2 regions of the Streptosporangium nanhuense genome follow, and region 2 is predicted to be linked to the other one. Evidence: riboswitches for the same ligand, from Rfam matches in the RefSeq annotation. Region 2 holds a riboswitch; the other holds the start of a gene.
The links. A riboswitch is a leader RNA that binds a small molecule or an ion and turns the genes downstream of it on or off. The one in region 2 is predicted to bind glycine.
Positions count from the first base shown of each region.

Region 1: linked by a shared signal. The riboswitch ahead of gcvT (glycine cleavage system aminomethyltransferase GcvT) and the one ahead of gcvP (aminomethyl-transferring glycine dehydrogenase) in region 2 are both predicted to bind glycine.

Region 1 is NZ_JCADBG010000012.1:133,907-148,034, forward strand. It holds gene AC5L38_RS23305 (hypothetical protein) at 1-96, opposite strand, end outside; gene AC5L38_RS23310 (FadR/GntR family transcriptional regulator) at 215-934, opposite strand; gene AC5L38_RS23315 (glutamine synthetase family protein) at 1,022-2,365, shown strand; gene AC5L38_RS23320 (aldehyde dehydrogenase family protein) at 2,368-3,714, shown strand; gene AC5L38_RS23325 (3-oxoacyl-ACP reductase) at 3,720-4,484, shown strand; gene AC5L38_RS23330 (LacI family DNA-binding transcriptional regulator) at 4,545-5,564, opposite strand; gene AC5L38_RS23335 (gamma-glutamyl-gamma-aminobutyrate hydrolase family protein) at 6,044-6,739, shown strand; glycine riboswitch at 6,872-6,970, shown strand; glycine riboswitch at 6,973-7,057, shown strand; gene gcvT (glycine cleavage system aminomethyltransferase GcvT) at 7,098-8,189, shown strand; gene gcvH (glycine cleavage system protein GcvH) at 8,186-8,578, shown strand; gene AC5L38_RS23350 (L-serine ammonia-lyase) at 8,651-10,027, shown strand; gene AC5L38_RS23355 (hypothetical protein) at 10,416-12,458, shown strand; gene AC5L38_RS23360 (DUF6286 domain-containing protein) at 12,683-13,345, opposite strand; gene AC5L38_RS23365 (amino acid deaminase/aldolase) at 13,495-14,128, shown strand, end outside.
Region 2 is NZ_JCADBG010000022.1:28,434-42,561, reverse strand. It holds gene AC5L38_RS33700 (2,3-dihydro-2,3-dihydroxybenzoate dehydrogenase) at 1-105, shown strand, start outside; gene AC5L38_RS33695 (isochorismate synthase) at 125-1,366, shown strand; gene AC5L38_RS33690 (isochorismatase family protein) at 1,560-2,219, shown strand; gene AC5L38_RS33685 (hypothetical protein) at 2,565-2,966, opposite strand; gene AC5L38_RS33680 (TetR/AcrR family transcriptional regulator C-terminal domain-containing protein) at 3,163-3,750, shown strand; gene AC5L38_RS33675 (DUF5999 family protein) at 4,175-4,366, shown strand; gene AC5L38_RS33670 (alpha/beta hydrolase family protein) at 4,373-5,005, opposite strand; gene AC5L38_RS33665 (hypothetical protein) at 5,169-5,489, shown strand; gene AC5L38_RS33660 (hypothetical protein) at 5,602-6,384, opposite strand; gene gcvP (aminomethyl-transferring glycine dehydrogenase) at 6,498-9,353, opposite strand; glycine riboswitch at 9,536-9,628, opposite strand; gene AC5L38_RS33650 (MerR family transcriptional regulator) at 9,644-10,264, opposite strand; gene AC5L38_RS33645 (bifunctional nuclease family protein) at 10,409-10,879, opposite strand; gene ftsR (transcriptional regulator FtsR) at 10,959-11,609, opposite strand; gene AC5L38_RS33635 (double zinc ribbon and FHA domain-containing protein) at 11,636-12,148, opposite strand; gene AC5L38_RS33630 (sugar phosphate nucleotidyltransferase) at 12,434-14,128, opposite strand, start outside.

The DNA.
Region 1 (14,128 bases), on a different contig from region 2:
CTTGGCGCGGATGAGCCGGACGTTGATCCTGGTGAGCAGGAAGACGGCGATCAGCGCGACGAAGAAACAGAACAGCGGCAGCCGTCCTGTGTCCATGATTCGCTCTCGGAACAAATCCCCCACCGTCCTCCCAGGCTATGCGAGGGAGGCCTCCGGCAGGCACGGGAGGCACGGCGGCACGGCGGTTTTTCGGGCCGGCCGTAAGAGGCGCGCGTCAGGTGAGGAATCCCCGCAGCAGCGCCGCGGTCCCCTCCAGGTGCTCGGCCACGGCGCGGCGCGCGGCCTCCGGGTCCCCGGCGAGGATCGCCGTCACGATCGCCTGGTGCTGGACGGCGGCGTGCTCGATGTTGCGCTGGAGCACCGGGATGGCGTTGAGCAGGTCGGTGACCCGGAGTCTGGCGTCGGCGCAGGCCCCGGCGAGCAGGGCGGAGCCGGTCAGCTCGGCGATGGCCAGGTGGAAGGCCGTGTCGAGGCGGCGGTAGTCGTCGGGCCCGGCCGAGTTGACCTCGCGCAGCCTCTCCCGCAGGGTCTCGCGCCGCTCGGGGGTCAGCGAGGTGGTGGCGAGCACCTGGGCCGCGCCGCACTCGACGGCCATCCTGAAGGTGAGGGCGTCGGACAGGTCGTCGGTGCCCATGTCGGCCACGGCCCTGCGCAGGTCGTCCCGGTGCGGGCGGGGCGGGGTGTAGGTGAGGAAGGCGCCGCCGTACCGGCCGCGGCGCACCTCCAGGTAGCCCGCGTCCTGCAGCTCGCGGATGGCCTCGCGCAGGGTGACCCTGCTGATGCCGAGCTGGGCGGCGAGCTCCCGCTCGGGCGGCAGTTTCTCGGCCACCAGCCCCAGTTTGATGACCTGGAGCAGGCGCTCCACGGTCTCCTCGAACGCGTTGCCCGCCCGCACCGGCCGCAGCACGGCGGTCAATCGCGACACCTCATCCAATTATCCCCTCCGGCCCTTGACAAGGCTCCCCCCGCTACACGTCAATGGTCTGACACTAGCCCAATAGGACCCCGACGAGGAGGGCATGTGGACGTCACCGAGCTCCACGACGAGGTGCGGGCGGGCCGGATAGACACCGTGCTGCTGGCGGTCGTCGACATGCAGGGCCGCCTCCAGGGGAAGCGCCTGTCGGGACGCTACTTCTTGGAGGAGGTGCTGCGACACGCCTCCGAGGGCTGCAACTACCTGCTCGCGGTCGACGTCGACATGAACACGGTCGACGGGTACGCCATGTCGTCGTGGGAGCGCGGATACGGCGACTTCGTCATGAAGCCCGACCTGTCCACCCTGCGCCGCGTGCCGTGGCAGGAGGGGACGGCCCTGGTGATGGCCGACCTGGTCTGGGAGGACGGCTCCGACGTGACCGCCTCACCCCGCCAGATCCTGCGCCGGCAGCTCGCCCGGCTGGACGAGCGCGGCTGGGGCGCCTTCGTCGGGACCGAGCTGGAGTTCGTCGTCTTCGACGACACCTACGAGGACGCCTGGCGCCGCGGCTACCGCGACCTGACCCCTTCCAACCTCTACAACGTCGACTACTCCCTCCTCGGCACCGCCAGGGTCGAGCCGTTGCTGCGCAGGATCAGGCTCGGCATGGAGGGCGCGGGCATGTACGTCGAGTCGGCCAAGGGCGAGTGCAACCTCGGCCAGCACGAGATCGCCTTCCGCTTCGGCGAGGCCCTGTCCAGCTGCGACAACCACTCGATCTACAAGAACGGCGCCAAGGAGATCGCCTCCCAGGAGGGCATGGCGATCACCTTCATGGCCAAGCCGAACCAGCGCGAGGGCAACTCCTGCCACATCCACATCTCGCTCAGGGACACCGGTGGCGATCCGGTGATGGCCGGTTCCGGGCCGCACGGCCTGTCGGCGACGGGAGAGCACTTCATCGCCGGGCAGATCGCGCTGATGCGCGAGCTGACCCTGCTGTACGCGCCGAACATCAACTCCTACAAGCGGTACGTACAGGGCAGCTTCGCCCCCACCGCGGTCAAGTGGGGCGTGGACAACAGGACGTGCGCGCTGCGCCTGGTCGGCCACGGCCCCTCGCTGCGGATCGAGAACCGGGTGCCCGGCGGCGACGTCAACCCCTACCTCGCGGTCTCGGCGCTGATCGCGGCCGGGCTGCACGGCATCGAGAACGAGCTGCCGCTTGAGGACGCTTTCACGGGGAACGCCTACTCGTCGGGCGCGGAGACCGTGCCGACCACGCTGCGGGACGCGCTGGCGCTCTGGGAGGGCTCCGCGTTCGCGACGGCCGCCTTCGGTGAGGACGTCGTGGCGCACTACGCGAACAACGCCCGGGTCGAGCTCGCCGCCTTCGACGCGGCGGTGACCGACTGGGAGCTTTTCCGGGGATTCGAACGGATGTGAATGTGAAGATCATCAACCCGGCGACGGAAGAGGTCGTCGCCGATGTCGAGATGGCGGACGCCGCCGAGACCGACCGGGCCGTGGAGCGTGCCAGGCGGGCCTTCGCGACGTGGCGGGACGTCGGCCCGGGAGACCGGGCCCGGCTGCTGCGCCGTTTCGCCTCGCTGGTGCGCGAGCACGCCGAGGAGCTGGCCCTGCTGGAGGTCGCCAACTCCGGGCACACGATCGGCAACGCCCGCTGGGAGGCGGGCAACGTCGCCGACGTGCTCGACTTCTACGCGGGGGCGCCCGAGCGCAACCACGGCCTGCAGATCCCGGTGCCCGGCGGGCTGGACGTCACCTTCAGGGAGCCGCTGGGCGTCGTCGGCGTGATCGTGCCGTGGAACTTCCCGATGGTCATCATGACCTGGGGCATGGCCCCGGCGCTGGCCGCGGGCAACACCGTGATCGTCAAGCCGGCCGAGTGGACGCCGCTCACCGCCCTGCGGGTGGCCGAGCTCGCCTTGGCCGCCGGCCTGCCCGAGGGGGTCTTCCAGGTCCTGCCGGGTGCCGGAGAGGTGGCGGGCGCCCGGCTGGTCGGGCACCCCGGCGTGGCGAAGATCGTGTTCACCGGTTCGACCGAGGTCGGCAAGGAGATCGCCGCCACCTGCGCCGGGCAGGTCAAGCGTCTCACCCTGGAGCTGGGCGGCAAGAGCGCCAACGTGGTCTTCGCCGACGCCGACCTGGGCAGGGCCGCGGCGACCGCGCCGTACGCGGTGTTCGACAACGCGGGCCAGGACTGCTGCGCGCGCTCCCGGATCCTGGTCGAGCGCTCGGTCCACGAGGAGTTCCTGGCGCGGTTCGGGGAGGCGGTGCTGGGCGTCAGGGTCGGCGACCCCCGCGACGAGGCCACCGAGATGGGCCCGCTGATCAGCGCCGAGCACCGCGAGCGGGTCGCCTCCTTCGTCACCGAGCCGCCCCACCTCCAGGGCGAGTGCCCGCCGGGTCCGGGGTTCTGGTTCCCGCCGACGGTCCTGACGCCCGGCTCGGCGGACGACCGGGCGTTCACCGAGGAGATCTTCGGACCGGTGGTGTCGGTGGTGCCGTTCGACGACGAGGCGGACGCCGTGCGCATCGCCAACGACACCCCGTACGGCCTGAGCGGGTCGATCTGGACCCGCGACGTCGGCCGGGCGCTGCGGGTGGCCAGGGCGGTCGAGGCGGGCAACCTCAGCGTCAACTCGCATTCGAGCGTCCGCTACTGGACCCCGTTCGGCGGTTTCAAGCAGTCGGGCCTGGGCCGCGAGCTGGGGCCCGACGCCCTGTCAGCGTTCACCGAGATCAAGAACGTCTTCATTTCCGAGGAGTAGTAGCGATGCTGCGTTTGCAGGACCGGGTCGCCGTCATCACCGGCGCCGGAAGCGGGATCGGCCTGGCCACCGCGCGCCGGTTCGCCGAGGAGGGCGCCCGCGTCGTGTGCGTGGACCTGGACGAGACGACCGGTCCGGCGGCCGCCGACGAGGTCGGCGGGCTGTTCGTGCGGGCCGACGTGACCAGCGAGGACGACGTCGCCCGCGCGTTCCGGGCCGCGTTCGACACCTACGGCAGCGTGGACATCGCGTTCAACAACGCGGGCATCTCGCCGCCGGACGACGACTCGATCCTGGAGACCGGCATCGACGCCTGGCGCCGGGTCCAGGAGGTCAACCTCACCTCGGTCTACCTGTGCTGCAAGCACGCCATCCCGTACATGCGGCGGCAGGGCAAGGGGTCGATCATCAACACCGCGTCGTTCGTGGCCGTGATGGGCTCGGCGACCAGCCAGATCTCCTACACCGCCTCCAAGGGCGGGGTGCTGGCCATGTCGCGCGAGCTGGGCGTGCAGTTCGCCCGCGAGGGCATCCGGGTGAACGCGCTGTGCCCGGGGCCGGTGAACACGCCGCTGCTGCAGGAGCTGTTCGCCAAGGACCCCGAGCGGGCGCAGCGCCGCCTGGTGCACATCCCGGTGGGCCGCTTCGCCGAGGCGTCCGAGATCGCCGCCGCGGTGGCGTTCCTCGCCTCCGACGACGCCAGCTTCATCACCGGCTCGGAGTTCCTGGTGGACGGCGGCATCTCCGGCGCCTACGTCACGCCGTTCTGAACGCGGGTGACGGGCGTCCGGGCACGGGCGCGGCGCACGTCGCACCGCTCCGGGCGTCCGTCACCGGTGGCCCGGCGCGCCCGTGCTGCCTCGCGGGGTGAGCCTGGCCGTCTCGGTCTGGACGCCGGTGACGTGCTCGCCGGCGATCAGCGCCAGCAGGCTCCGCGCGGCCTGCGCCCCGTAGTGGGGGATGTCCCGGCCCAGGGCGGTCAGTGCCGGTCGCACCACCTGGGAGAGGGGCGAGTCGTCCCAGGCCACGAGGGACAGGTCCGCGGGCACCTCCAGCCGCATCTCCTGCGCGACCGAGAGCCCGGCGACGGCCATGATGTCGTTGTCGTAGACGATCGCCGTCGGCCGGTTCGCGGCGCTGACCAGCCGCCGCGTGGCCCGCGCGCCCTCCTCGCCGGTGTAGTCCGTGTGCACGATGGAGTGACCGTCCAGGCCGAGCTCGTCGCACGCGGCGGTGAAGGCCCGGTCGCGCAGGACGGTGTGCACCAGCGCGGGCAGCCCGGCGACCCTGGCGATCCTGCGGTGGCCGAGCGCGGCGAGATACTCCACCGTCTCCCGCATGGCCGCGCCGTCGTCGGACCAGACGGGGGCGAGCGAACCGGTCTCCGACGGATGGCCGATCACCACGGCCGGCAGGTCCAGACCCTCGATCTCGGGGATGCGCGTGTCGTCGAAGTGCAGGTCGACCAGGATGACGCCGTCGACGCGGCCCTCACCCCACCACCTGCGGTAGACCTCCGCCTCCTGCCGGTGGTCGGCCACCACCTGAAGGAGCAGGGCGTAGGAGCGGGCCGACAGCTCGCTCTCGATGCCGCTGATCAGCTCCATGAAGAACGGCTCCATCCCCAGCACCCGCGCCGGGCGGCACACGGTCAGGCCGACGGCGCGGGCCCGCGCCCCGTTGAGCGCGCGCGCGGCGCTGTTGGGCTGCCAGCCGATCTCCCTGGCGATGGCCTTGATGGTGTTCCTTCTCGCCTCGGACACGCCGGGGCGGTCGTTCAGCGCGTAGGAGACCGCGACCTTGGACACCCCCGCGCGACGAGCGATGTCGGCGATCGTCGGTCGCTTCACGAGACCCCCACCTGAACCGGTTATCCGACGTGTTTCCGCTGCGTACTTTACTACGCACCGTCCCGATCCCCTGACGACCTTCCCCCTCGGCGCCGACCCGACGGCGTGAGCCGTGGGTGACGACCGCGCGCCGAAGAAGGGCCACATGGTCGACGTGCCGTTGACATCGTTGTCATAGCGGCCGTGTCTTCACCACGCTTAGCCGGTTAAGTCGATTCCGCCTCGACCTCCACAGCAGGAGGCCGCCGTGGACAGGCGCATGTCGGGCGCCGCCCTGATCCTGCTCAAGGGGGCCTGGACGCCCTGGGCCCCTTGAGGAGCACACCATGAGAGGGCGTCCTCGGACGGGTGCGAGGCAACGGTGTCCGCCCGTCCCCCGGCGGCGTGTCGGCTCACCGCGGCCGGTAACGTGCGGGAGAAGCACCGGGACGGGCACACCGCGCCAGGACATCGGTGGAAGCACGGCGAAACAGGAGATCATGTCCCGTCCCGTCATCGGCATCACCTGCTACGTCGAGCCCGCGCGCTTCACCGTCTGGGAGACGACCACCGCCCTCCTGCCCTACGACTACGTCGAGCACGTGGCCCGCGCGGGCGGGCAGCCGGTGATCCTGCCCCCGGCGGGTGACCCCGCGCCCCTGGTGGAGCGCCTGGACGGGCTGATCCTGGCCGGTGGTGGGGACGTCGGCCCGGAACGGTACGGCCAGGAGGCGCACGAGCGGACCGGCTACGTCCGGCCGTTCCGCGACGACGCGGAGCTGGGGCTGGTCCGGGCGGCGCTGGAGCGGGGCCTGCCCTTCCTGGGCGTCTGCCGGGGCATGCAGGTCCTGAACGTCGCGCTGGGCGGCACCCTCCACCAGCACCTGCCCGACGTGGTCGGCCACCCGGGACACGCCCCGGCCCCCGGCCGCTACGGCAGGATGCCGGTGTGGCTCGCCCCCGGCAGCCGGATCTCGAAGATCTTCGAGGCCGAGACCGTGGACGTGGCCCACTACCACCACCAGGCCCTCGACCGGCTCGCCGGGGGCCTGACCGTGACCGCCCACGCCGAGGACGGCGCGATCGAGGCCGTGGAGGTGGACGACCACCCCTTCGCCGTCGCCGTCCAGTGGCATCCCGAGACCGACGACGAGTCGGCCCTGTTCGAGGCGCTGGTCCGGCACGCCGCCCCCTGACTCCGCCCCCGCCGCCCCGGGGCACCCCGGGCCTCGTGGGCGGAGGACCCGCAGGCCGGGCACGACCTCCCCGATGAAGCGGGGGATTTCGCTCGGCCGGTGCGGGCGGTTAGGCTGGCCGGTGACACCGATGAATCCCGTGCGGGAGAGCGTCCTGACACCCAGGCCAGGACCCCTGAAGGAGCAAGCCCTCCCCGCGAACCTCTCAAGGCAAAGGACCGTGCGGGTAGGTGCCTCTGGAAAGCAGGTCCCACGACCTCGCCGAAGGTGAAAGTCCGGTAAAACCCGGATGAAACTCTCAGGCACCCACGACAGAGGGGGAGGATGCTCTCATCTGTCCCTTGTCTGAGGTGCGCACATGTCCCGACCTACGCCGCTGCGCGGCGTGCACGAGTCCCTCGGCGCGACGCTGACTGACTTCGCGGGCTGGCTGATGCCGCTCCGCTACGGCAGCGAGTCCGCCGAGCACAACGCGGTCCGCCAGGCGGCCGGCCTGTTCGACCTCTCCCACATGGGCGAGATCTTCGTGACCGGGCCGCAGGCGGCCGAGGCCCTCGACTACGCGCTGGTCGGGCACCTCTCCGCGCTGGAGCCCGGCCGCGCCCGCTACACGATGATCGTCGACGCCGAGGGCGGCGTGCTGGACGACCTGATCGTCTACCGCCTCGCCCCCGCCGAGTTCATGGTCGTCGCCAACGCCTCCAACTACCCGCGGGTGGCCGCCGAGCTGACCGGCCGCGCCAAGGGCTTCGACGCCGCGGTGGACGACCGCTCCGAGCAGTACGCGCTGGTCGCGATCCAGGGCCCGCGCTCCGCGGAGATCCTGGGCTCGCTCACCGACGCCGACCTCGACGGGCTCAAGTACTACGCCGGCCTGCCCGCCGTCGTCGCGGGCCGCGAGGCCCTCGTCGCCCGTACCGGATACACCGGCGAGGACGGCTTCGAGCTGTTCGTCGCGGCCGGGGACGCGGAGCCGGTCTGGGCCGCCCTCACCGAGGCGGGCGCGCCGCACGGCCTGATCCCCGCGGGCCTGTCCGCCCGCGACACCCTCCGGCTGGAGGCCGGGATGCCGCTGTACGGCAACGAGCTGTCGGCCGCCCTGACCCCGTTCGACGCCGGGCTGGGCCGTGTGGTGAGGTTTGACAAGCCGGGCGACTTCGTCGGCCGGGCCGCCCTCGAATCACGCGAGGACGTCCCGCCGTCCCGCCGCCTGGTCGGTCTGATCGCGACCGGCCGCAGGGTGCCCCGGCACGGGTATCCGGTGGTGGTCGCCGGTGACGGCACGGTCGTCGGCGAGGTCACCAGCGGAGCGCCCTCCCAGTCCCTGGGTAAGCCCATCGCCATGGCCTACGTGGACAACGGCCTGTCGTCAGGACTGGCCGTGGACATCAGGGGCAGCCACGAGCCGGTCGAGGTCGTCGCACTGCCTTTCTACAGGAGGAAAAAATGAGCAGCATTCCCGAGGACCTGCACTACACCAAGGAACACGAGTGGATCTCCGGCATCGATGACGGCCTGACCCTCACCGTCGGCATCACCGCCTACGCCGCCGAGGCGCTGGGCGACGTGGTCTTCGTGCAGATCCTCCCCGAGGTCGGTTCGACGATCACCGCCGGTGACGCGGTCGGCGAGGTCGAGTCGACCAAGTCGGTGAGCGACATCTTCGCGCCGGTCTCCGGTGAGATCGTCGAGGTCAACCAGGCCGTCGTGGACGACCCCTCGCTGGTCAACGGTGACTCCTACGGCGACGGCTGGCTGTTCCGCGTACGCCTTGAGGGCTCCGCCGACGACCTGCTGTCGCCGGAGGAGTACGCCGCGCTCACCTCGGGTGAGTCCTAAGCCTCTCCCCCCTCGCGTCACGGCCGCGCGCGTCCCCGGGCGCGCGTGGCCGTCCACGCTGGAAGGATTCAGATGACGATCAGCGTCTTCGATCTCTTCAAGATCGGAATCGGCCCGTCCAGCTCGCACACCGGCGGCCCGATGGCCGCCGCCCACAAGTTCGCCCGCGGCCTCCACCAGGACGGGCTGCTGGAGAAGACCGCCCGGGTGAGCGCCGTCCTGTACGGCTCGCTGGGCCTGACCGGCAAGGGCCACGGCAGCGACAAGGCCGTGCTGCTCGGCCTGTCGGGCGAGAAGCCCGAGCTGGTCGACGTCGACACGGTCGACGAGCGGCTCGCCGCCATGCGCGAGTCCGGCACCCTGTCCCTGTACGGCTCCCGCGAGATCCCCTTCGTCATCGGCGAGGACCTCGTCTTCGAACGCAAGATCTCGCTGCCCGGCCACCCCAACGGCATGCGCTTCACCGCGCTGTCCGAGTCCGGCGAGACGATCCGCGAGAAGGTCTACTACTCGGTGGGCGGCGGCTTCGTCGTCGACGAGAACGCCACGGGCGCCGACCGGATCAAGGCCGACGACACCGTCCTGCCCCACCCCTTCACCACGGCCGCGGAGCTGCTCGCCCAGTGCGAGGAGACCGGGCTGTCGATCTCCGGGCTGATGCTGGAGAACGAGCGGGCGTTCGGCCGCACCGAGGCCGAGATCCGCGAACAGCTGCTCGTGCTGTGGCGGGTCATGAGCGAGTGCGTGCGGCGCGGCATCGGCAAGGAGGGCGTGCTGCCCGGCGGCCTGAAGGTCCGCCGCCGCGCCCACCAGCTCCACCGGCAGCTGCGGAGCGAGTCGCCGGAGAAGGACTCGCTGCAGACGATGGACTGGGTCTCGCTGTTCGCCCTCGCGGTCAACGAGGAGAACGCCGCCGGAGGCCGCATCGTCACCGCGCCCACCAACGGCGCCGCGGGCATCATCCCGGCCGTGCTCACCTACTACGACCGCTTCACCAAGGACTCCGACGACGAGGGCGTGATCCGCTTCCTGCTGACCGCGGGGGCGATCGGCGTGCTGTTCAAGGAGAACGCCTCCATCTCCGGCGCCGAGGTCGGCTGCCAGGGCGAGGTCGGCTCGGCCTGCTCGATGGCCGCCGCCGGGCTCACCGAGGTGATGGGCGGCACCCCCGAGCAGGTCGAGAACGCCGCCGAGATCGGCATCGAGCACAACCTGGGGCTGACCTGCGACCCGATCGGCGGCCTGGTGCAGATCCCGTGCATCGAGCGCAACGCGGTCGCCTCGATCAAGGCCATCGCCGCCGCCAGGATCGCGATGCGCGGCGACGGCCGCCACTTCGTCTCGCTGGACAAGGCCATCAAGACGATGCGCGACACCGGCCGCGACATGCTCGACAAGTACAAGGAGACCAGCCGTGGAGGGCTCGCGGTGAACGTCATCGAGTGCTGAGCGAACCCTCGGCGACCGTGCCGGGGCCCGGGGGCCGGGCGGGGATTCCCGGCCGCCGGGAGTCCCGGGGTCTCTGGAGCGGCGAGCCGCAGGAGCCCCCGGCACGAGACGCCTGGACCTCTGGAGCGGCGAGCCGCAGGAGCTCCCGGCGCGCGGTGCCACAGACCTCGCGGGAGTCCACGCGCGAAAGGACCCCTGAGCGGGGCGGCGCGGGAGCGGAGCCGGAGGTTCCTGGGAACATACAACTCGATCCCTATCAAATTTCGCATCACGTGCAAGACCCTCTGATCCCACGCCTATGCTGGGTGGCCATGTGCGCGGGACTCGGGAGGTCGCGGTGGTAACGGGAACGCACCCGGCAAGCCGTTCCCGTCGCTCCCAGCGCCCCGTGAGACCCTCCCGCCCCCTGCGGGCGCTCCGCTTCGTCAGGTCGCACTGGCTCTTCATGACCGCCCTGCTGGCGGGCGGCGGCCTGCGGGTTCTCGCCATGCTCGGCTACCGGCCCGCCCTGTGGTTCTGGGCCGACTCCTTCGTCTACCTGAACGCGGGGCTCGCCCCCCGCCCCCTGGAGTCCCGTCCCGCGGGCTACGCGCTGTTCCTGTGGGTCCTCAAGCCGCTGGCCAGCATCCCCGCGGTGGTCGCGGTGCAGCACCTGCTCGGGCTGGTCGTGGCCGTCTGCGTCTACCTGCTGCTGCGCAGGCTGGGCGGGTTGCCGGGGTGGGGCGCGACGCTCGCCACGCTGCCGGTGCTGCTGGACGCCTACCAGCTCCAGCTCGAACACCTCGTCATGGCGGACCTGCTCTTCCAGTTCCTGGCGGTGCTGGCGGTCACGCTGCTGCTGTGGCGGCGACGCCCCGCGGCGTGGGTCGCGGCGCTGGCGGGAGCGCTGCTGGCCGCGGCGACCGTCACCCGCACGATCGGGCTGCCGCTGATCGCCGTGGCGCTGGTCTGCATGGTGATCCGCCGGGCCGGGTGGCGGGCGGTCGTCGCCGCGACGCTGGCCGCCGCCATCGGCCTGGGCTCGTACGCGGCCTGGTTCAGGGCCGAGCACGGCAACTTCGGGCTGACCAGGGGGAACGCCTTCCTCTGGGCGCGGACGATGACCTTCGCCGACTGCGACAGGATCCACCCGGCCGGACCCGAGGCGGCCCTGTGCCCCGTCGAGCCGCTCGGACAGCGGGCGGCGCCGCCTGTCTACATCTGGGACGGCAAGTCGCCGCTGAACAAGGTCAAGGGCAGCTGGGCGGAGCGCGACGCGCTCGCGGGCTCCTTCGCCACCCAGGCGATCATGGCCCAGCCGTTCGACTTCCTGCGGGCGGGCCTGGCGGACGCGGCCCACATCTTCGACTGGAACCGGCGCGTCTACCCGGCTCCCGGGCCGCAGAGCGCCTACGTCTTCCCCGACACCGTGCGCCCCTTCTCCTCGGGGGCCGCCTCGCAGGGCAAGACCGCCGAGCAGCTGACCGTGGCCTACCAGGGCTCGTCGGGGGCGCCGGTGATGGCCGAGCCGTACGCGGGCTGGCTGCGCGGCTACCAGGAGTACGTCTTCGTGCGGGGCCCCTACCTCGGGGTGATCCTGCTGGTCGGCCTGGTCGGCGTGCTGATGCGGCTGCGGCGGCTCGGCGGCGTGGCGCTGCTGCCCTGGGCCGCGGGGACGATGCTGCTGATCCTGCCGCCCTTCATCGCGGCCTTCGACCACCGCTACGTCATCCCCGCCCTCCCGCTGGCCTGCCTGGCCGCCGGACTGGCCTTCGGGGTCAGGAACGAGGAGAACGCCCCCGCGGCGGCGGCGGCCGGGGAACCGGACGAGGACCCGCCGGACGAGGGCCCCGGCGACGAGTTCCCGCCGTACGACACGACGGTCGAGCGGCCGGTGTACGCGAGCCCCGTCGGGGAGGCGGCGGGGTACGGGTCGTACGACGCGCAGGCGTACCGGAGCACCGCGTACGGGAACAGTACTTATGCGGACACGGCCGACCGGCCGGTGTACGGCGCGACGGGCGAGCGGTCCGTGTACGGCGCGACGGGTGAACGGCCCGCGTACGGCGGAACGGGTGAACGACCGGCGCAGGGCGCGACGGCCGAACGGCCGGTGCCCGGGGGGACGGGTGAGCGGCCCGTGTCCGGCGGAACGGGTGAGCGGCCCGTGTTCGGAAGGTCAGCGACGGCGGACGTGCAGGCGAACCAGCACGCCGAGTTCTACCTCCCCGAGCGCCCGTCGGACCTTCCCCACCGCGTCCCTGTTCAGCCGGGCGACGAGTTTGCCGACATCCGTCCCGGGCGCGCACCCCACCCCGATGCGCAGCCGCTCGTGCCGTACATGCCTGACGCGAACACGGGTGAGCCCTTCGACTTCTTTAAGAGCAACCCCGAGCATGGCGGTCCCCGTCCCGGTCCGCCCGCCCCACCGTCCCCATCCCAGGGCGTGTAGCAGCCACCGCACCGCCAGGAGTGCCAGCACCACCAGCAGCAGCGCCAGCAGCCAGCCCAGCCACGGATGCTCGGCCAGCCAGCCGGGGAACCCCCGGCGCACGAGCCTGGCTCCGGGCGACTGGCCGGGGATGTCACCGCGTCCCCGCAGGAAGGCGTAGAGCCCCGCGCACACCAGTACCGCCCCGGTGACGGCCAGACCGATCCGGTTGCCCAGGTAGGGTCTCATCGGGCCTTCTTCCTGCGCAGCCGTACGACGACGTCGCCCGCGCACATCGCGCCCAGTCCCGCCAGCCGGTCGCCCACCGCCGCGCCCACCCGGCGCAGCACGGGCCCGGTCCGCTCGGCGTCGGTGAACACGGTGACCTCGACGATCCGCGACGTGAGCCGGACCCGGGCCCCGTTCACCTCCTCCACCACCTCGGCGGCCTCCCGCAGCGTGCGGCGAAGCCCGGACCTGGTGATGCCGATCACCATGTGCGGGTCCCCCGACTCCAGCGGCACCAGCCGGGTCCGTCCCGGCAGCGCGGCGAGCGCGAGCATCACCAGGCCCACCGCCACGGCGAGCGTCGACGCGGCGAACGTGGCCGGATCCGACCAGTGCCACGCGCCGACGCCGTTGACGAGCCGTCGGTAGGGGATCCGCGCGACCGGCGACTGCGTGAGCAGGCCCACCGTCACCGAGGCCGAGACCACCAGCACGGCGGACACCACGAGGGCCGCGGGAAGACCGGCGGGGGTCCTGCCCGGCCGCAGCAGCCGCACCGACCTGCGCCGGACGTCCTGGAACTGCTCGGCCGCCGCCTTGCCTCCCGAGCCTCCGGTTGTCGCCCCCGAGCCGCCGGTGCCTCCCGAGCCCGCCAGGATGTCCTGGAGAGTAGTCGTCATCCGATCATGTGTACGCGTCCGGGCAGGACCGGGCCGGGGATCAACCACCCACTTACGCGATCTTGGAACCCTCCTGGTGGGAGCATTGACCACCCGCCCGGCAATATGAATACCTCTCATATTCGTTGGAGCGGGGTTATTCTGCGGATATGGACGACCGCCAGCGCTACGACCGGGCCACAGCGCACCTGGATCCCCCCTTCGCCGTCCTCGACCTGCCCGCCCTGCGCGCCAACGCCGAGGGAATGGCCCGCCGGGCCGGGGGCAAGCCGATCAGGGTCGCCAGCAAGTCCGTCAGGTCCCGGGCCGTGCTCGAACGCATCCTCGCCGTGGACGGCTTCACCGGCATCATGGCCTTCACCCTCCCCGAGGCCCTCTGGCTCGTCTCCACCGGGATGCGGGACGTGCTGGTCGCGTACCCCACCGTCGACCGCGCCGCGCTCGCCGGGCTGGCCGCCGACCCGGTCGCGGCACGGGAGATCACCATCATGGTGGACCACACCGAGCACCTGGACCTCGTCGAGGCCGCCGTCTCCGCGGTCCGCGACCGCCACGAGATCCGGCTCTGCCTGGACGTCGACGCGGGCTACCTCGCCTTCGGCGGCCGGTTCAGGGCGGGCGTCCGCCGCTCCCCCGTCCGCGAGATCGACCAGGCCGCCGACCTGGCCACCGCGATCGCGAAACGGCCCGGGTTCCGGCTCGTGGGCCTGATGGCGTACGAGGCGCAGATCGCCGGGGTCGGCGACGACGCTCCGGGCAACCCCGCCCTCACCCGGGCCGTAC
Region 2 (14,128 bases):
CCCGAGGACGTCGCCGAAGCCGTTCTCTTCCTGGCCTCGGACCGTGCCCGGCACATCACCATGCAAGACCTGTACGTGGACGGCGGTGCCACGCTCAGGGCCTGAGCTCCCCGAAAGGTCAGCCTTGACAATCGCATACGAGGCGGTCAGCGCCACCGAGCTTCTCGACGAGTACCGGCCGGGCTCCTCATCGATCTTCTCCTCTCCCCGGCACACCCTCCTGGCCGGGGGCGTCGCCGACGTGGTGGCGCCCGCCTGGACCATGCGGGAGCTGGCCGAACGCGTACGAGAACACCGCGATTTGGTCCTCGGCGCGATCCCGTTCGACGACCCCGCCTCGGCCCGGCTGATCACCCCGGTGCGGGCCCGCTGGGCCGATCCCTTCGTCTCCGGCGAACCCCCTCCCCGGCAGGGCGCGCGGCCGTGGCGGATCACCCCGGTCCCCACCCCCTCCGAGCACCTGGAGAGCGTACGGAGGGTGCTGGAACTGCTCGCCACGGGCGCGGTGGAGAAGGTGGTGCTCGCCAGGTCGCTGGAGCTGACGAGCCCGGAACCGGCCGACATCGCCACGATGGTCCGGCGCCTGGCGGTCCGCGACCCGCACGGCCACGTCTTCGCCGTCGACCTGCCCGGCGGGCGGACCCTGGTGGGCGCCAGCCCCGAGCTGCTGGTCTCCAGGGACGGGCCCGCCGTCGTCGCCAACCCGCTGGCCGGCTCCGCCGCGCGCAGCGCCGACCGCGCCGAGGACCGCCGCCGAGCGGCGGCGCTGCTCTGCTCGGCCAAGGAGCAGCACGAGCACGCGGTCGTGGTCGAGGCCGTGGCCGCCGCGCTCGCCCCGCACTGCCGGGCGCTGAGCGTCCCGGCCGAGCCGTCGCTGATCTGCACCTCCACCATGTGGCACCTGTCCAGCAGGATCACCGGGAGGCTCGCCGACCCGCGCACCACCTCGCTGGACCTGGCGGTCGCCCTGCACCCCACCCCCGCGGTCTGCGGGACGCCCACCGTCGCCGCGCGCGCCGCGATCGCCGGCATCGAACCCTTCGACCGGGGTTTCTACACCGGCATGGTCGGCTGGTGCGACGCCTCGGGGGACGGCGAGTGGGCGGTGGCGATCCGCTGCGCCGAGGTGACCGGTGGCGGCATCCGGCTGTTCGCCGGTGGCGGGATCGTCACGGGCTCGGTCCCCGAGGAGGAGCTGGCCGAGACCTCGGCGAAGTTCCGCACCCTCCTGCAGGCCCTCGGACTGGCCCCGGACCTCGACGTGGACCTGGGCGCGGGCTCGGACGCCGTTCCCGGCCTGGACACCGTTCCCGGCCTGGACGCCGTCGCGGTCGTCGGCGAGCAGCCTCGGAGAGGAGACACGTGACGGGCGTCCCCCGGGCCGGGCGTCCGGCCCGGGGGACGCCCGTTCCGGAGTGCCCCTCGGCGCTCCGGAGCCCCCTCCCACGGGCGGGGCGCCCCGCCGGACCACCGCGATCGGGATCGGGACCGCCGAGGCCACCGACCCCGGTGACCCCCGGCACGTCGAGACACCAGAGAAAACAGAAAGAGAGGCAGCCGTGGCCTTACCCGTGATCACCCCCTATCCGATGCCCCGCGAGGACGAGATGCCCGCCAACCGCGTCTCCTGGACCCCGGACGCCCGCCGCGCGGTACTCCTCGTCCACGACATGCAGAACCACTTCGTGAACGCGTTCGCACCGGGAACCTCGCCGATCGTGGAGCTGGTCTCGGCGATCGCCGAGCTCCGCGAGACGGCCTGGGAGGCCGGCGTCCCGGTCGTGTACTCGGCCCAGCCCGGCGGGCAGACCTCGGCCCAGCGCGGCCTGCTGGAGGACTTCTGGGGGGCCGGTGTCGGTGCCGAACCGAGCGCCCAGGAGATCATCGCCCCGCTCGCCCCCGGCCCGGACGACATCCGGCTGACCAAGTGGCGCTACAGCGCCTTCCACCGCACCCCGCTGCGCGACCTGCTCGCCGACCACGGGCGCGACCAGCTCATCGTCACCGGCATCTACGCCCACATCGGATGCCTGATGACGGCCTGCGACGCCTTCATGGGCGACGTGGAGGTGTTCTTCGTGGCCGACGGGGTGGCCGACTTCTCCGCCGAGCACCACCGGATGGCCCAGACCTACGCGGCGGAGCGGTGCGCGGCCGTCCTGCCGGCCGTCCGCGTACGGCGGATGCTCTCCGCCTCCGCCGCGCACGCCACCCGCTGAGCCGTACCGGCCTACCCGGAGGCCGGACGGCGCGGGCGGGGGCCCCGCGCACGGGTGGACGACCCCTCGCGCGAGTCCGAGACGGCTCCGAGCGCGAGACGCGGACACGAGGTGTCCGAGACGAGACGCGGGCACGAGGTGCGGGCACACCGCACGGCCCCTCCCGAACTTCCGAACCCCTGGACGGCGAAACCGCCCGTCACGGGAACGTGTGACGGGCGGCGAGAGGCCGTTCGGATCAGGTCAGCGGGCGGTGGCCGCCGGGCGGATCGGGACCAAGCCCGCGCCCGGGCGCCCGCGGGGGAAACCCCCGGCGCGGACCGGGACGAGGACCTGGACCGCGGGTCAGCGGGCGGTGGCGGTGACCGGGCGCGGGACCCTGGGGATGCCGGTCAGCCGGTTCTGCTCGCGAAGGGTGCGCAGGCGGTTGACCTCGGTGGTCCACTCGGCGCCCCTGGGGGTGGCCCTGCCCTTGCGGCGGCGGATCCGGTCGTCGTAGGACCTGATCCCGAACGTCGCGCGCTGGTTGGCCTCGGCGGCGCGCAGGGCCTCGGTGAGCGCCCTGTCGAAGGCCAGCCCGGCGGCCCGCAGCTCCTGCACGGGGGCCGCGGCGGCCTGCGCCCGGCGCACCTCGGCCTCGGCCTGGCGCGCCTTCTCCAGGAGCTCGGGGAAGCTCTTCCCGACCTCCTGGTCAGCGTGGTGACGAACCTCCGCCTCCCGGCTCACGCGCGGTCGGAAAAACGCCATCTTCTTCCCTCTCTCGCCGTCGCCGGATCTCCTCCGGCAGATCACCGCTCGTAGCCTACGCGGTCCGCCCCCGCCCCACACACTCAGGGAAGGGACCGGACCTCCACGGACCTCCGCAGATCTCCGCGGACCTCTTCGCAGCGGCCCGGCGCGCCGTCCTTTACGCAGTAAGGTGAGCGGTGGCAGGATGCCTCCCATGCCTGCCAAGCGACCACCCGTCCCGCTCTCCAGGGAGCGCATCATCGACGCCGCCCTCCACATCGCCGACGGCCAGGGGCTCCGGCGCCTGACGATGCGCCGGCTGGGTGACGCGCTCCAGGTGGAGGCGATGGCCATCTACCACCACCTGCCGCGCGGCAAGGACGCCCTGATGGACGCGCTGGCCGAGCACGTCACCACCGTCCACGCCGAGCCCGGCGAGAGCTGGCAGGAGAGCGCGAGGTCCTGGTGCCGGGCGAGCCGGGCCGCGCTGAGGGAGCATCCCGGGGTGCTCGCCCTGGCCCTGACCAAGCCGCCGAGGGGCAGGGCGGCGATCGCGATCAGGGAGCAGACCGACCAGCTGGCCGACGCGGGCCTGGCCGATCCCGCGGGGGCGGTGCGGGCCCTGCGGGCCTACGTCTTCGGCGCGGTGGCGGTGGAGGTGCAGCAGTCGGGCTGGGCCGACCCCTCCGGCGACGAGGACGAGCCCTGGCGCCCCCCGTCCAGGGGAGGCGGCAGCCCGGCGGCCGACGCCGACTTCGAGCACGGCCTGGACGCGCTCCTGGCCGGTCTGGGCACGCGGTGAACGCATCGGATCGGGTAACGGACGGTCACGGGCCAGGAAATCCGCGTCGGCGCACGTCAGAAACTTGTAACCGATCGTTTACCTGCTCGGCGGCGTGTCGCACTTGGTCGAATGTCCTTATATGAGGCATGCTGTGTTATAGGTCACATCCCCTGATAAAGCCCTGCCGGACTGACCCCTTACCAGTTCTCAAACAGTCCTAACGGGCTATGTCGCCGAGGTGCGATCGATCGCACACTTGATCTGCTTGATGTGCGGCCCCCGTTCTGTTAGGGGCCGCATGGCCATATATCAACATTAAGATGCTCGTCCCCGTCATACGTGGGAACGGAGACCCATCGGTGACGGTGCCGCCGGATGTCCGATGCCCACCCGTGCCCGGTGTGACCGGGCGAGCCGACACGAGAGATCCGGAGGCACGCCGATGTGCCCGCACGAGCCGTCCTGTCCGTCCGCCGACGCGCTGGACCGCGAAGCCGCCCGCACCATGGCGGCCCACCCCGAGCAGGGCTGGAGTCTGCTCTGCAACGGTGTGGTGCTGTTCGACGACACCGGCGAGCTCCTCCCGGACGGTGCCGTCATCGAGCCGCACCGGCCACTGGCCGGCGTCGTCTGAGGCCGGTCACGCCCGGCCGGTCGCGCTGAGCCGGTCCACCGAGCCCGGCCGCATCCTCGTGTCGAGCCACTCGGCGACCACCTCGCCCACCCCGGCGGGATTCCTCCCGAGGTCGTGACCCTCTCCCGGCAGCACCACCAGGCGCGCGGCGTCCGCCGCCTCGGGCACGCCGAACGGGTCACGGTCTCCGTTCACCACCAGCACGTCCACACCCGCCGCGCGCAGCTCCCCGGCGCGTGACCGCTCCGGCTTCCCCGGCGGGTGCAACGGGAAGGCCAGCGCGACGACCGCGCGGGCCTCGACCCTCCCGGCCGTACGGCACGCGACCCTGGCCCCGTTGCTCCGCCCGCCCTGCGCGAGCGGCAGTCCCGGATAGCGCCCGCGCAGCCCGGCCACCAGTGTCTCCCACGCCTCGTCCTGCTTGACCGCCGACCCCGGCGCGCGGGCTCCGCGCATCCGGAACGGCTGGAGCACCCGCGCGACCGTGCCGCCGATCGCCGTCACGGCGTCCCGTACGGCCAGCAGGTCCGGGGCGTCCACTCCCCCGGCCGAGCCGTGGGTGAGCACCAGCAGGAAGCGCGGGGAGGCCACCTCGTCGATCTCCACCAGCGCCGGGCCGTGCGGGGTCGCGATCTCCATCGGCGGGACCGCGACCGCCGGGGGCCGGGCGCCCGGCGTGGACGCGCCGGCGAGAGGGGTGGACTTGGAGGTGGACACGGATCTCCTCCTATTGACTGATGTCCGGCGGGCGGCCGGAAGGAAGAATCGAGGTGTGCAGGACTATCAAGATATCCGCCAGGACATGCGTGCCACCGTCGAGGCCCGGCGCGACCTCGGCCCGGAGTACGAGACCGCCCTCATCGAGTCGTTCGTGTCGCGCCTGGACGCGACCATCGCCCACCGGGTGCATGCCGAGATGCAGGCCGCCGGGGCGCCGAAGGCCAAGCCGCGCAAGAACTCGAACAGCTCGATCCCGATCGCCCTCGGTTCGATGGGCATCGGGATCCCGCTGACCGCCATCGCCGCGGAGTCCTCCGGCACCGCCGGGCTGCTGCTGGCCTGGGGCGGGATCGTGGCGATCAACTTCGCCCACGCCCTGAGCCGCTGGCGCGAGCGCGGCTGACGCCCCCGGAGCCCCGCCCCCACCCGGGGCGGCCGGGAATCGGCGAGGTCCTCCGCGGGCCCGGCACCCACCGCGCCCTCGCGCGGGAGACGGCGCGCCGCGCGCCCCGGGTTCAGAGATCCCGGTCGAGGCGGAGGCGGACCTCGCCGGCGAGGTCCTCGTCGGCGCTGTCAAGGCCGTAGCGCCACACCCGCTCGGCGTCCTCGTCGCGTCCCCTGAGCGGGAGCGTGCGGGCCAGGAGCTCGATGGCCAGCGCGCCGGTCTCGACGTCGCCGCCCTCCTCGATCGCGCCGGAGAACTCCGCGCACGCCAGCTCCAGATGGGCGATGCCGAGCATCACCCGCAGTCTCGCCACCTCGACCGCGTCGGGCACCGCGAGCGCCTCCAGGAGCACCTGGGCGGCCTCGCCCGGCTCGCCCTCCTCCAGGAGTGCCTCCGCGAGCCGCTGGGCGGCACGAGGAGCGATCTCCGGGTCGGCGGTGGCCAGTGCGTCGCGCAGCGACCGCTCGGCCTCCTCCTCGCTCGTGGCGAGCCTGGCGAGGGCCATGTGCGCCGGCGGCACGTAGGCGGGGTGGCCGACGCCCAGCGCGGCCTGCCAGGCGGCGCGGGCCTGGTCGGCCAGCCCCTCCCGCTCGAAGCTCCCCGCGAGCAGGCAGGCGGCCTGGGCGGCGAACTCCGGATGCCCGGTGGCCAGCGCGGTGCGCGCGGCGGCGCGCGAGCCCGCGACGTCCCCGCTCTCCTCCAGCACCACCGCGAGACCCACCGCGGCCTGGGCCCGGTCGGGCTCGTCGGGATCGGCGGCCAGCTCGGCGAAGATCGCGGCGGCGCCGTCGAGATCCCCCGACTCGGCCAGTCTTCGCGCGGTGTCCAAGGGACGGGTGTCCACCTCAGGCATGCATGATCCTTCCGGATACGGAGACGCCCCGAGCCTAACGACTCGGGGCGCCCTCCGTCCCGTCGCATTCCCCGCGAATATCGAGGTTCGCGCGCTTTCCGCCCCCGTGAGGATCAGTCCTCGTACGCCTCCAGCGGGGGGCAGGAGCAGACCAGGTTGCGGTCGCCGTAGGCCTGGTCGATGCGGCGGACCGGCGACCAGTACTTGCCCTCGCGCACCGACGGCAGCGGGTAGGCCGCCTCGGTGCGGCCGTAGGGGTGGCTCCACTCGTCGGCGACGAGGCTGTCGGCCGTGTGCGGGGCGTTGCGCAGCGGGTTGTCGGTCTTGTCGTACGCCCCGGAGGCGACCTTCGCGATCTCCTCGCGGATCGCGATCATCGCCTCGCAGAACCGGTCGAGCTCGGCCAGGTCCTCGCTCTCGGTCGGCTCGATCATCAGCGTGCCGGCCACCGGGAAGGACATGGTCGGGGCGTGGAAGCCGTAGTCGATGAGGCGCTTGGCCACGTCGTCGACCGTCACGCCGGTCTCCTTGGTGATCTGGCGCAGGTCCACGATGCACTCGTGGGCGACGAGGCCGCCGCGGCCGGTGTAGAGGACCGGGTAGTGCGGGCTGAGCCTGCGGGCCAGGTAGTTGGCCGACAGGATGGCCTGCTCGGTGGCCGCCTTCAGGCCGTCGGCGCCCATCATCCGGATGTAGGCCCAGGAGATGGACAGGATGCCCGCGGAGCCGTACGGCGCGGCCGAGACCGGGCCCACCGCGGTCCCCTCACGCAGCGGGTGGCCGGGCAGGTAGTCGGCCAGGTGGGCGCGGACCGCGACCGGGCCGACGCCGGGGCCGCCGCCGCCGTGCGGGATGCAGAAGGTCTTGTGCAGGTTCAGGTGGGAGACGTCCGCCCCGAACTCGCCGGGCCTGGCCAGGCCGACCAGCGCGTTGAGGTTGGCGCCGTCGACGTAGACCTGGCCGCCGGCCTCGTGCACCAGCTCGCAGATCCGGACGATGGTCTCCTCGTACACGCCGTGCGTGGACGGGTAGGTCACCATGATCGCGGCAAGCTGCTCGCGGTGCTTGCCGATCTTCGCGACGAGGTCGTCGACGTCCACGTTGCCCTGGTCGTCACAGGCGACCACGGCCACCCGCATGCCCGCCATGACGGCGCTCGCGGCGTTGGTGCCGTGCGCGGACGAGGGGATCAGGCAGACGTCGCGGCCCGACTCGCCGCGCGCGGTGTGGTAGGCGCGGATCGCCAGGAGCCCGGCGAACTCGCCCTGGGAGCCGGCGTTCGGCTGGAGCGAGACGGCGTCGTAGCCGGTCACCTCGGCCAGCCAGTTCTCCAGCTGCCCGATCAGCTCGACGTAGCCCGCGGCCTGGTCCTCGGGCGCGTAGGGGTGCAGCCCGGCGAACTCCGGCCAGGTGATCGGCTCCATCTCGGTGGTCGCGTTGAGCTTCATGGTGCAGGAGCCCAGCGGGATCATCGACCGGTCGAGCGCGATGTCCTTGTCCTGGAGCCTGCGCAGGTAGCGCAGCATGGCCGTCTCGGAGCGGTGGCTGTGGAAGACCGGGTGGGTCAGGTAGTCGCTGACCCGGGCCAGCGCGGCGGGCAGCGCGTCGTGCGCGGCGGCGTCGAGGTCGGCCAGCACGGCGCCGCTGATCTCGAAGGCGGCCAGGACCTGCTCCAGGTGGAGGAGCTCGGTCCTCTCGTCGCAGGTGACGCCCACGTGGTCGGCGTCGACCAGGCGCAGGTTCACCCCGTTGTCGCGGGCCGCGGCGACGACCGCCTCGGCCCGGCCGGGCACCCTGGCGAGCACGGTGTCGAAGAAGGTGTCGTGCACCACCTCGACACCGCCCTGGCGCAGGCCCTCGGCGAGCACGACGGCGTGCCGGTGGGTGCGCCGGCCGATCCTGCGCAGGCCCTCGGGGCCGTGGTAGACGGCGTACATGCCGGCGATCACGGCGAGCAGCACCTGCGCGGTGCAGATGTTGCTGGTGGCCTTCTCGCGGCGGATGTGCTGCTCGCGGGTCTGCAGCGCGAGCCGGTAGGCGGGGCGCTGGTCGGCGTCCTGGGAGACGCCCACCAGGCGGCCCGGCAGCTGGCGCTGGAGGCCGTCGCGGACCGCCATGTAGGCGGCGTGCGGGCCGCCGAAGCCGAGGGGCACGCCGAAGCGCTGCGAGGAGCCGACCGCGATGTCGGCGCCGAGCTCGCCGGGCGCGGCCAGGACGGTGAGGGCCAGCAGGTCGGCGGCGGCGACCACCTGGGCGCCGCGCGCGTGGGCGGCGTCGGCGACGGCGCGGAAGTCGCGGATCCTGCCGCTGGCGCCGGGGTACTGCACGAGCACCCCGAAGCACTCGGGCAGCTCGGCGGTGAAGTCGCTCTCGACCAGCTCGATGCCGAGCGGCTCGGCGCGGGTGCGCAGCACAGCCTTGGTCTGCGGCAGCGCGTCGGCGTCCACCACGAACACCTTCGAGGGGCTGCGGCCCGCGCGGCGGGCCAGGGTCATCGCCTCGGCGGCGGCGGTGGCCTCGTCCAGCAGGGAGGCCCCGGCGACGTCGAGGGCGGTCAGGTCGGAGACGACGGTCTGGAAGTTGATCAGGGCTTCCAGACGGCCCTGGGAGATCTCCGGCTGGTAGGGCGTGTACGCGGTGTACCAGCCCGGGTTCTCCAGGAGGTTGCGACGGATGACGCCCGGGGTGATCGTGTCGTGGTACCCCAGGCCGATCATCGAGGTGAGCACGGTGTTGCGGCCGGCGAGGACGCGCAGCTCGGCGAGGGTCTCGGACTCCCCTGCCGCCGGGGGCAGGCTCAGCCGCCCGGAGGAGCGGATCGCCTCGGGTACGGCCACCGCGACCAGGTCGGCGACGGAGGCGAACCCGACCGCCTCCAGCATGCGGGCCTGGCCGGCGTCGTCCGGTCCTATGTGGCGGGTCGCGAAGGCGGGGGAGCCGAGTTCGCTGAGCGATGACAGGTCGGTCATTGGTGAAGCCTCCCGGGACGGGGTGGAGACCGGCGCTGGGCGCGGGCGTATGCCTGGTCTCCCCCTCTGTCATCACGACCGTCGTCGCGGGTCGTGACCTGAGAGCTTCACCTGCCCCTCATGGGGCGGCTTGCACCGTCGGTGAGTCGCGCCTGGCGAGCGCGCCTGCTTTCCAGAGTTGCCTCGTCCGTGCGGTACCGGGTGCCTGAGAGATTCCGGGGAGGTTGCTCCTTCGGCGCCCCGATCGCGGTCGGGGTCTCTCCCGCACAGGGTCAGTGGCAAGTCCGAGTTTACCCGGTTCGTCGTGCTCTGCGACGGCGGGCCAGCTCATCGGCCTGATGATCTCCTAAAGGGCCCTCGCTCGACTCCGCACGTTCGCCCGGCAGATCCGCGAGGGAGCCCTCCACCTCCTGCCACACCCGTCCCAGAGCTATCCCGAAGACTCCCTGACCGCCCTGGAGGAGGTCGATGACCTCGTCGGGCGAGGTGCACTCGTAGACGCTCACCCCGTCGCTCATCAGGGTGATCCCGGCCAGGTCGTTGACGCCCCTGTCGCGCAGGTGCTGCACGGCGATGCGGATCTGCTGGAGGGAGACGCCGGTGTCGAGGAGCCGCTTGACGACCTTGAGGACCAGGATGTCGCGAAAGCCGTAGAGCCGCTGGGAGCCGGAGCCGTGGGCGGCCCGGACGGTGGGCTCGACCAGGCCGGTGCGCGCCCAGTAGTCGAGCTGCCGGTAGGTGATGCCGGCCGCGGAACAGGCCGTGGGACCGCGGTAGCCGATGTCGGCGGGCACCTTCACCGGTTGCCCGTCGAACAGCAGACCCTCTTCACCCGCGCGCTGACGTGCCGACTGGCGCCGTTCCGGGTCATCCTGATCGGCGTTTCTACCCTCGCCGCTGCTGACCGCCACGCGGACCTCCGGCTTTCTCTCATCCCACGGCCTGATCTGGGGGTTTACGCACGACCGCGGGTTTCACTTGCACCGTAGGACTGGGGCCAAGTCCAGTCAACGACCCCACTCGGCGCGTCGTGAAGCGTAAATGCACCGAAATTCCTACCCCGCGCGGCCGAAGTCCTCGGGCGTGATCGTGTCAAGGAACTCCCTGAACTTCTCCACCTCGTCCTCCTGGTCGTCGGGGATGATCACCCCGGCCTCCCGGACCACGTCCTCACTCGCGAAGATACGTGCGCCGGTGCGAAGTGCCAAGGCGATCGAGTCCGAGGGACGCGCGCTCACCTCGACCCCGTTGGAGAACACGAGATCCGCGAAGAAGATGCCGTCGCGCAGGGCGACGATGTTGACCGTGCTCAGCCGGACTCCCAGCCCTTCGAGCACGTCGCGGAACAGGTCATGGGTGAGCGGCCGGGGTGGTGGTTCCTCGGCCTGGGCCATGGCTATCGCCGTGGCCTCCGTCATGCCGATCCAGATAGGTAGGTAACGCTCCCCATGCGTCTCTTTCAGCAAGACGATCGGCTGGTTGGAGGGCATCTCAACTCGAACGCCCACGACCTCCATCTGCAACACGGGCTGCTCCGTCTTCGCTGGATTCCGACCGGTTTGTTCAACGTAACACTCGTGGGGGTACGAGTGCCTGGTCAGGTTCTCACCGGCCCAGGGCCCCACGAACGCCGGAACGCAGCAGAGAGGCGTGCAATTCCAGCAACAGGCCGGAGATCTCCCTCGCCGTCTCGTCGGCCTGGTCGATGGCGCCGGGCCCGCGGCGGCGCAGGAGCGGGGCGACGGCCTGCTCGACCAGCCCGGCCTCGCGCTCCGCGGCGGCCTTGACGGCCCTCAGGTGGCGGGCCCGCAGGCCGAAGGCGGCCAGGGCCCCGACGCTGCGGGCCACCGCCAGCGCCTCGGCGTCGTAGTAGCGGGCCACGGCGGCCAGCAGGCCGTAGTCCTCCAGCTCGGCGAGGGTCTCCTCGTCGAGCTCGGCGGCGGCGAGCAGCTCCTCGCGGGTGAGCCTGACCTCGGGGGGAGCGTCGTCGGGGACGGCGCGCGGCCGGGCGGCCGGACGCTCCTCGCGGTCGGCCGCCTCCAGATGGTCCTTGATCACGCGTAGCGGCAGGTAGCGGTCACGCTGCTCGCTGAGGATGTAACGGAGCCGCTCGACGTCGGCGTAGGTGAACTTGCGGTAGCCGGAGGGACTGCGCTCCGGCTCGATCAACCCCTCGCCCTCCAGGAAACGAATCTTGGAGATGCTGACGTCGGGGAACTCGCCCTGCAGGAGAGCGAGCACCTCCCCGATGCTCATGTGCGCACGAGCGGCCTGCGAGCTCATCATCCTCCAGCGGCGCCGCGGGTGAGGAAGACGAGGCGGAACTTGCCGATCTGCACCTCGTCCCCGCCGTACAGCGGGACCTCCTCGATGCGCTCGCGGTTCACGTACGTGCCGTTCAGGCTGCCGACGTCGCGGACGGTGAACACCCCGCCGCCGCGCCGGTAGAACTCCACGTGGCGGCGCGAGACCGTGATGTCGTCGAGGAAGATGTCGCTCTCGGGGTGACGGCCCACGGTGGTGAGGTCGCTGTCGAGCAGGAACCGGCTGCCGGCGTTGGGGCCGCGCATCGCGACCAGCAGCGCTGTGCCCGGGGGCAACTGCTCGACGGCCTGCCGTTCGGCGAGAAGCGTCTCACCTGTCTCCGCCTCGTAGGCCTCGATCCCGGAGAGGGAGATCGTCGATGTGCTGTCTCCGGGGGTCTCGGCTTTGGTAAGCGGCGACCCGCATCGTGAACAGAAACGGGCATCCTCAGGATTGGCATGACCGCACTGCGTGCAGTAGACGCTCGGCATCGATCGGCTCGGCCTCCTACCGCGAAGACGCGGCAACGGTGCTCAGTGATGCGCGCCTCGCTTCTTCGCTTCTCAAGTGTTTTCTCGGACTGCGAATGCCGCAACCTACAGTGATGAGGGGCGAAGGTCAAGGTTGACGCTGAACCGCGGGTACGGTCGGTGACAAAGTTACAGTGGGGCACTGTCCCCGGTCCATGGCGCCGCGCTGTGTTTGTGGCAACCGCTCGGCCCGGAGCCCCCGCCCGGGCCCCGTTCCCGCGCCTTCGCGCACCCGGCCGGGGCCCGTCAGCCGCCCGCCGCCTCCTCGACCACCCGCGCCCAGTGCTCGATCAGGGTCTGCGCGGAGTCGACGTCGAACCCCTCGGCCCACAGGTGGGTGACCGCCTCCGTCGGGTCGGGCAGCACCAGGGTCCAGCTGCCGTCCTCGGCGACGACCCGTACCCCGTCGGTGGTGTCGATGCGGTAGTGCTCGGCGGCCTCGATGACCGAGCGCATCACCGCGCCCTTGGCCGCCCAGGGGGTCGGCACGGTCCGGCGCAGCAGCTTGGCCTCGGGGATCCTGGCGTCGATCTGGCTGAGCGAGAGCCGGGTCCTGGCGACCAGGCCCAGCAGGCGCAGGAACACCGCCAGGCCGTCCACCGTGGGCCCGAACTCGGGCACGATGAAGCCGCCGCGCCCGTCGGCCGCGAAGATCATCTCCGGCCCCCTGGCGGCGGCGGTGAGCGCGTCGATCGCGGTGGAGGTCCACTCGGCCTGGACGCCGTGGAACCTGCAGACCTGCTCGGCCACCCGGGTGGTGGTGACCGGCAGCGCCACCCTGCCACCGCGCCGCTCGGCGGCGACCAGGTCGAGCACCACCAGCAGGGCGCGCTCCTCGCTGATCAGCTGGCCCATCTCGTCCACCAGCGCGACCCGCTCCCCCACCGGGTCGAAGCGCACCCCGAAGGCCGCCCTGGAGGAGCTGACGAGCTCCGACAGGCGCTGCAGGTCACGGCGGCGCTCGGCGAGGGTCTCGGTGGGCGAGGCGTCGTCCAGCCGGTTGTTGACGGTCAGCACGTCCACCCCGACCCGGCCCAGCAGGCTGGGCAGCACCAGCGAGGAGGTGCCTCCGGCGCAGTCGACCACGACCTTCATGTCGGCGTCGCGCACCCCGCTGATGTCGATCAGGCGCAGCAGCTCGTGCGTGTAGTCCTCGACCGCGCGGGCGGGAAAGCTCAGCTCGGCGATCTCCCCGGGGAAGGCACGGCGGAACTCCTGCCGGGAGAAGACCCGGTCCAGCTTGCGCTGGGCCGCCGGGGACAGGTCCGCGCCGTGCTCGTCCATGAAGATGATGTCGACGCTCTGCGGGTCGCCGGGGGTGGTGCGCAGCGCGATGCCGCCGACGGCGTTCTCCCTGGCGGTGTGGAAGCGGGCCACCGGCAGCGGGGACGCCTCCAGGTCGAGCACCTTGATCGCGCTGGCGTTCAGGGCGCTGATCACGGCCCGCTTCAGCGCCCGCGCCGCGCGGGAGGAGTCGCGGGAGGTGATGACCGAGGCGCCCTTCTTCAGGGTGGTGGCGTAGGCGCTGGCGAGCCGTACGCACAGCTCGGGGGTGATCTCGACGTTGACCAGTCCCGAGACCCCGCGGGGGCCGAACAGGTTGCGCTGGGCGCGCGGCTCCCAGATGACGCTGTTGTTGATCACCGCCCCGGCCTCGATGGTCTTGAACGGATAGATCTTGACACCGGAGGAGATGTAGGCCTCGGCCTCGATGATGCACTCGTCGCCGACGACGGCGCCCTCCTCGACCCTGGCGCCGGTCATCAGGTCGGTGTTCTTGCCGATCACGCAGCCGCGCAGGTGGGCGCTGGGCCCGACGTAGACGTTGTCGTGGACGACCGCGCGGTGCAGGAAGGCCCCCTCCCTGACCACCGCGTTGCTGCCCAGCACGGTGTACTCGCGCAGCTCGGCCCCCGCCTCGATCTTGGCGTAGTCGCCGAC